2 regions of the Stenotrophomonas sp. YJH_SMC_33 genome follow, and region 1 is predicted to be linked to the other one. Evidence: riboswitches for the same ligand, from Rfam matches in the RefSeq annotation. Region 1 holds a riboswitch; the other holds the start of a gene.
What was found. A riboswitch is a leader RNA that binds a small molecule or an ion and turns the genes downstream of it on or off. The one in region 1 is predicted to bind glycine.

Region 1 (3,400 bases):
AAGCCGAGCATGGGCTCGGCTCTACGGCGCCTTCGGTTTCGGGTACCACAGTGCGTTGACGATTACCCAGCGCTGGTCGAAGCGCCCCATGTGGAAGTAGTCGACGAACCACGGGGTTTCCAGCCGCACCGAGGCCGCGTTGCCGGTCACGTCCAGCACCGTGCAGCGGCGGTCCCATTGATCCTTCGGGGTCTTCAACGCGCCCTGCTTCGTCAGCGAGACCAGTTCTTCCTTCGACATACGGCGCAGGCCCAGGCGTTCGTCGGGCGTATCGCCGAGGACCGCGCGCTTGGCCAGCTCCGGATGCAGGGAGCGGGCGACGCGCTGCGGGTCGGCCTCCAGCTGGCCGTCAACGTAATCGTGGCAGGTGGCTTCGATGGCCGCGAGGGTGGCCGGGTCGGCGGCGGGGCTCGTTGCTGCGGAAAGAGCGAACAGCAGGGCGATCGTGGACATCCGGGTCTCCAGCGCTGAGGGCTGGGCGATCATGGCATGTGCAAGCCGCATCCACGCATGGCGTGGATCTACTGTAGAGCCGGGCCCATGCTCGGCTTCACCATCAGGCAGCAGCAACAACAGCCGAGCGTGGGCTCGGCTCTACAGAAGCGCAGGATCCGGGGCCTGCAGCCAGGCCAGCTTGCGTTCGCGCGGCTGCTGCTTGAGCTGCCATTCGGCCCGTGACGCGGCGGCCCGGTCCGGGTACTCGCGCACGGCCAGCACGCGCAGCGGTGGCCGCGCCCGGGTGTAGCGCGCGCCCTTGCCGGCCTGGTGGGCGGCGAAACGCGCGTCCACGTCGGTGCTGATGCCAGCGTAATAGCTGCCGTCGCGGCATTCGAGCAGGTACAGGAACCAGGGGCGGAGGGACGGAGTCATGCCCGGATTATGCCGTGCTGCACTGCAGCGGATATACTGGCGCCCGAATGCAGGAGAGAGGCGCCGCGCTGGCGCCCGCCGAAGGCGCAGGCTCCCATGATCGCTCAGGCCGGTGGGCTGGAATCCCACCAACCATGCATTCGACTCGCCGAGCTGGAGAGAGGTCACCGGGCACGCCTGGGACGATCCGCCGAAGGGGCACGCGGCCCATGCCGCTGAACTCTCAGGCAAAAGGACAGCGGGAGCGGCACCGGTCATCGTCATCCCGTCATTGCGCAGGCAGTGGCGGTAGTCGCGCATGGCCGGCCCCACCGCGCCCGGAGCCTGTCCCATGCTGCTGTCCGTCATCTACCTGATTGCCATTTCCGCCGAAGCCATGACCGGCGCACTGTCCGCCGGCCGCCGCCGCATGGACCTGTTCGGCGTGGTCATGATCGCCTGCGTCACTGCCCTCGGTGGTGGTTCACTGCGCGACATCCTGCTTGGCCATTACCCGCTGGGCTGGGTGAAGCATCCCGAGTACCTGGGTTTCACCGTGTGCGCGGCGCTGATCGCCACCTGGGTGGCGCGCTGGATGCACCACTTCCGCCGCACCTTCCTGGTGCTCGATGGCCTGGGCCTGATCGCCTTCACCCTGATCGGGTGTTCGATCGCGCGTGAGGCCGGCCATGCGATGCCGATCGTGCTGATCGCCGGCATGCTGACCGGTGCCTTCGGCGGCGTGCTGCGCGACATCCTCTGCAACGAGGTGCCGCTGATCTTCCAGAAGGAGCTGTACGCGATCATCGCGCTGCTGACCGGCGCGGCGTATCTGTTGCTGCTGCACTGGGGCGTGGCCGACGCCACCGCGATCCTGTGCTGCCTCGGCGGCGGCTTCGCGTTGCGCCTGCTGGCGATCCACTACCGCTGGGAAATGCCGAAGTTCGTCTATCACGACGAAGTGCATTGAGGTTCGCGTTCTCCACGTCGCCCAGCGCTTGTTGCCGTGTTGCGTTGGGACGCTGTCTCCAGCGCCACGGCGCCCATCTGGTCCCTCAGTGGCGGACCACGAATCCCCCCGAGCGCCCACTGGACGGCGCCCGCAGCTCTTCATCGAATGCATCCTTGATCGCGTTGATCGCCGCGCCGCGGTCCATCCCGCCACTCACGACCAGAGCATCTGCGACATGCTGGGCGACGTCTGCCAGGATGCGTCCCCACGCATGCTCCTCTCGAATGCCAGGACGATCGCCATACAGGCCAACGTTCAGCGAAGCATGCAATCCCCGTTCGGCAATCCACACGCGGATCATCTCGATGGAATCCTCATCGCGCTGTGCGCCTTCTGGAATGATCAGTTCTTTCATGGCTGCGGCCACCAAACAGGAAGTGGCATTGTGACGTGACCTGGAGCGTACGTGGAGCGGATCTTCTACAAAGCCCCGCGCTTCGCGGGCTCGACGCTACATGAAGGCCCCATCCATCGTTCTCACCACCCCGGCGATGTACCTGGCGCTGTCGCTCATGCGCAGCGCCAGGCGCATCGCCGGTGCAGATGGGCCGGTCTCCAACTCCGACCGGCCCTGATCGCGGCCGCACCCCCGCAGGCGCTGGCCGCCATCCACACACGTGCCGCACTCAGGCGGCTTCCATCAGGCGGCTTCGGACACCTTCACTTCACGGCGGGCGCGCACGGCCGCGGCCAGCCGCTCCAGCACCGTCACGGTGGTGTCCCAGTCGATGCAGCCATCGGTGATGCTCTGCCCATAGACCAGCGGTTGGCCTTCCACCAGTTCCTGGCGGCCACCGACCAGATGGCTCTCGATCATCACGCCCACGATGCGCTGTTCGCCGTCTTCCAGCTGAACGGCGATGTCCTCGATCACCTTTGGCTGGTTTTCCGAGTTCTTCAGGCTGTTGGCGTGGCTGGCGTCGATCATCAGGCGCGTCGGCAGCTTGGACTTGGCCAGCACCTGGCAGGCCTCGGCGACACTGGTCGCGTCGTAGTTCGGCTGCTTGCCGCCGCGCAGGATCACATGGCAATCCGGGTTGCCGGTGGTCGACACGATGGCGGTGCCGCCCTGCTTGGTGACCGACAGGAAGTGATGCGGATTGGACGCAGCACCCACCGCGTCAGCGGCGATCTTCACGTTGCCATCGGTGCCATTCTTGAAGCCGACCGGGCACGACAACCCCGACGCCAGCTCACGATGTACCTGGCTTTCGGTGGTGCGTGCGCCGATCGCGCCCCATGCCACCAGGTCGGCGATGTACTGCGGCGAGATCACATCGAGGAACTCGACACCGGCCGGCAGGCCCAGCTTGTTGATGTCGCGCAGCAGGCCGCGCGCGATGCGCAGGCCCTTGTCGATCCTGAAGCTGCCGTCCAGGTCCGGGTCGTTGATCAGGCCCTTCCAGCCCACCGTGGTGCGCGGCTTCTCGAAGTACACGCGCATGACGATTTCCAGTTCACCGGCCAGCGCGTCGCGCAGCGGCTTCAGGCGCTGGGCGTACTCGATGGCGGCCTTCGGGTCGTGGATCGAGCACGGGC
Region 2 (3,400 bases), on a different contig from region 1:
CCTCATGCAACGACATCGGATCGGCTGGCTGTCGTGCATCCACGCACCGGCTGGCTGGAGTCCCCAGCCTAGTCCGGTCGTTCCTCGCCGCAAGCGTTACGGGCATCGCGGCGTGCCCTACCCCTGCGCGCTGCTCAATCGCCCGTGCAGGCTGCCTGCGCCGCGCGCTCAAGCCGGTGCTCCCAGTACCAGAACACGAAGCCGGCGCCAAAGAACGCGGCCTGGCCCAGCGCCAGGTGCAGCGGGCTGGCACTGAGCAACGGCGACACCACGCCGGCCACCACGGTGCTGATCATCAGCTGCACGAAGGCCTGCAGCGACGAGGCCAGGCCGCGCTGGTGCGGATACATGTCCAGCACCGCCAGCGCCAGGATCGGGAAGATCAGCGCCATGCCCATGCCGCCCAGGAAGATCGGCAGCACTGCCCACGGCAACACGAACTGCGGCGACAGCGCCACGTAGCCGACATTCAGCAGCGCCGACAGCGCGCACAGGCTGAAACCGATGGCGACCTGGCGGGTGGGCGTGGTGTGCCCGGCCATGCGCCCGGACAGGAACGAGCCGGTGGTCATGCCGCCGATGGTGGGGATGAACAACCAGGCGAAACCGCCCTCGCCCAGGTGCAGGTGCTGCATCACGAACACCGGCGCCGACGAGATGTACAGGAAGATGCCACCGAAGCCGATGCTGCCGGCCAGCGCCAGGCGCAGGAAGCGCGGGTTGAAACCGATGCGCACGTAATCGCGCATCAACGCGTGCGGCGACAACGGCACGCGCGCTTCGACCGGATGGGTCTCCGGCAGGTAGCGTGCAGTGGCCGCCAGCAGGGCCAGCGCGAACACCACCAGGAACCAGAAAATCAGCGGCCAGCCGGCGCCACTGAGCAGGATCCAGCCACCGATGATCGGCGCGATGGCCGGGGCGATGCCGAACAGCATCGACACCTGGCTCATCAGGCGCTGCGCGTCGTGGCCATGGTAGAGATCGCGGATCACCGCGCGGCCGACGATCATGCCGACACCCGCCGACAGGCCCTGCAGCGCGCGGAACGCCAGCAGCGTGGCCAGATCGGTGGACAGCGCACAGCCGACCGAGGCGCCGACGAACACCACCAGGCCACCGAGGATCACCCGCTTGCGCCCCCACGCATCGGACAGCGGGCCATGCGCCAGGCTCATCAGGCCATAGAACAGCAGGTACACGCTGATGGTCTGCTGCACCGCCACCTCGTCCACCGACAGGCGCTGCGCCAGCTGCGGGAACGCGGGGAAGATGGTATCGATCGAGAACGGGCCGAACATGGCCAGGCCGGCAAGCAGCAGGGCCATGCGGCGGGTGGAGGGAGCAACGGCGGCGGTCATGAAGGAAGCGTCCGGCAGGGCCATGCGCGGCACGCACGGCGGGCGCCGGTCCCGCTGCAACGGGGACGGCGCCAGATGAATTCGGGTATCCGCCCATCATAGGTGGGGATTGCGCCCGATGCCATGCAGCGGTGCACAAAACGCACGGCCGGGCCATCGGCCATTCAGCCGCGGGCCCGCGCCGGGGCGCGGCCAGCGGGCCCGCAACGGGCTATAATCGGCGGGCAACACGGTGGGAGAAGCGGAACACCGCTGCCGAAGGCGCAACGCCCGTAATCGCTCAGGCCCGATACCACCCGTAACAGAACTCTGGAGAGACCGGTTCGATCCGGCGCCGAAGGGGCACGAAGCCGCGGTTTTCCGCGCTTCCAAACTCTCAGGCAAAAGGACAGAGGGGCGCCCCGCAGACCGCCGACCGGCGGCTTGTGCCCGTGCGTGTGCCCTTTCCTGACGGATCCTTCGCCATGTCCCAGAACACCCCTTCCCTGCGTGAGCTCGAGCACCACAATGCGTTCGTCGAGCGCCACATCGGCCCCAACGATGCCGAGATCGCGCAGATGCTCGACGTCGTCGGCCACGCGTCGCTGGATGCGATGACCGATGCCATCGTGCCGGCCAAGATCAAGTCGCCGGCGCCGCTGGCGCTGCCGGAGTCGATGACCGAAGTGCAGGCACTGGCGAAGATCCGTGCGATCGCCGACAAGAACACCGTGCTGCGCAGCTTCATCGGCCAGGGTTACTACGGTACCCACACGCCGAACGTGATCCTGCGCAACATCCTGGAAAACCCGGCGTGGTACACCGCCTACACCCCGTACCAGGCGGAAATCTCGCAGGGCCGCATGGAAGCGCTGATCAACTTCCAGACCCTGTGCGCCGACCTGACCGGCATGGAGATCGCCAACGCCTCGCTGCTGGACGAAGCCACCGCCGCCGCCGAAGCGATGACCCTGGCCAAGCGTTCGGCCAAGTCGAAGTCGGACACCTTCTTCGTGCACGATGCCGTGCACCCGCAGACCCTGGAACTGCTGCGCACCCGCGCCGAGCCCATGGGCATCGTGCTGCGCGTCGGCACCCCGGCCGAGGCACTGGAAGCAGAAGCCTTCGGCCTGCTGCTGCAGTACCCGGACACCTTCGGCCAGGTCGGCGACTACAAAGCGCTGGTCGATGCCGTGCACGCACGCGGCGGCCTGGTGGCCGTGGCCACCGACCTGCTGGCCCTGACCCTGCTGGCTGCCCCGGGCGAATGGGGCGCGGACATCGTGGTCGGCAACAGCCAGCGTTTCGGCGTGCCGTTCGGCTTCGGTGGCCCGCACGCCGCCTTCATGGCCTGCCGTGACGCCTACAAGCGCTCGATGCCGGGCCGCCTGATCGGCGTTTCGGTCGATGCCCAGGGCAATCCGGCATACCGACTGACCCTGCAGACCCGCGAGCAGCACATCCGCCGCGAGAAGGCCACCTCCAACATCTGTACCGCACAGGTGCTGCTGGCAGTGATGGCCTCGATGTATGCGGTCTACCATGGCCCGGAAGGCCTGACCCGCATCGCCCGCCGCACCCACCGCCTGGCCGCCATCCTGGCAGCGGCACTGCGCAACGCCGGCGTACAGGTCGGTGGCGACTTCTTCGACACCCTGCACGTCACCGGCGTGCACGCCGATGAGATCCACGCCAAGGCACGCGCCGCAGGTTACAACCTGCGCGCGATCGACAGCGACTCGGTCGGCATCAGCCTGGACGAGACCGCCACCCGCGCCGACGTGGTCGCGCTGGCCGCCGTGTTCGGCGCGCAGGCCGACATCGATGCGCTGGACGCAAGCACCGCCGACGCGCTGCCGGCCGGCCTGCTGCGCCAGTCTGCGTTCCTGACCCATCCGGTGTTCAACACCCACCACAGCGAGCACGAACTGCTGCGCTACCTGCGTTCGCTGGCCGACAAGGACCTGGCGATGGACCGCACGATGATCCCGCTGGGTTCGTGCACCATGAAGCTCAACGCCACCGCCGAGATGATCCCGGTGACCTGGCCGGAGTTCTCG

Region 2: linked by a shared signal. The riboswitch ahead of gcvP (aminomethyl-transferring glycine dehydrogenase) and the one ahead of AC5P9W_RS01940 (trimeric intracellular cation channel family protein) in region 1 are both predicted to bind glycine.

What each region holds. Positions count from the first base shown of each region.
Region 1 is NZ_JCAFVJ010000001.1:405,287-408,686, forward strand. It holds gene AC5P9W_RS01930 (nuclear transport factor 2 family protein) at 22-453, opposite strand; gene AC5P9W_RS01935 (GIY-YIG nuclease family protein) at 595-870, opposite strand; glycine riboswitch at 911-1,000, shown strand; glycine riboswitch at 1,014-1,119, shown strand; gene AC5P9W_RS01940 (trimeric intracellular cation channel family protein) at 1,202-1,819, shown strand; gene AC5P9W_RS01945 (DUF5076 domain-containing protein) at 1,905-2,216, opposite strand; gene AC5P9W_RS01950 (3-deoxy-7-phosphoheptulonate synthase) at 2,502-3,400, opposite strand, start outside.
Region 2 is NZ_JCAFVJ010000013.1:73,698-77,097, reverse strand. It holds gene AC5P9W_RS17185 (multidrug effflux MFS transporter) at 135-1,361, opposite strand; glycine riboswitch at 1,661-1,763, shown strand; gene gcvP (aminomethyl-transferring glycine dehydrogenase) at 1,826-3,400, shown strand, end outside.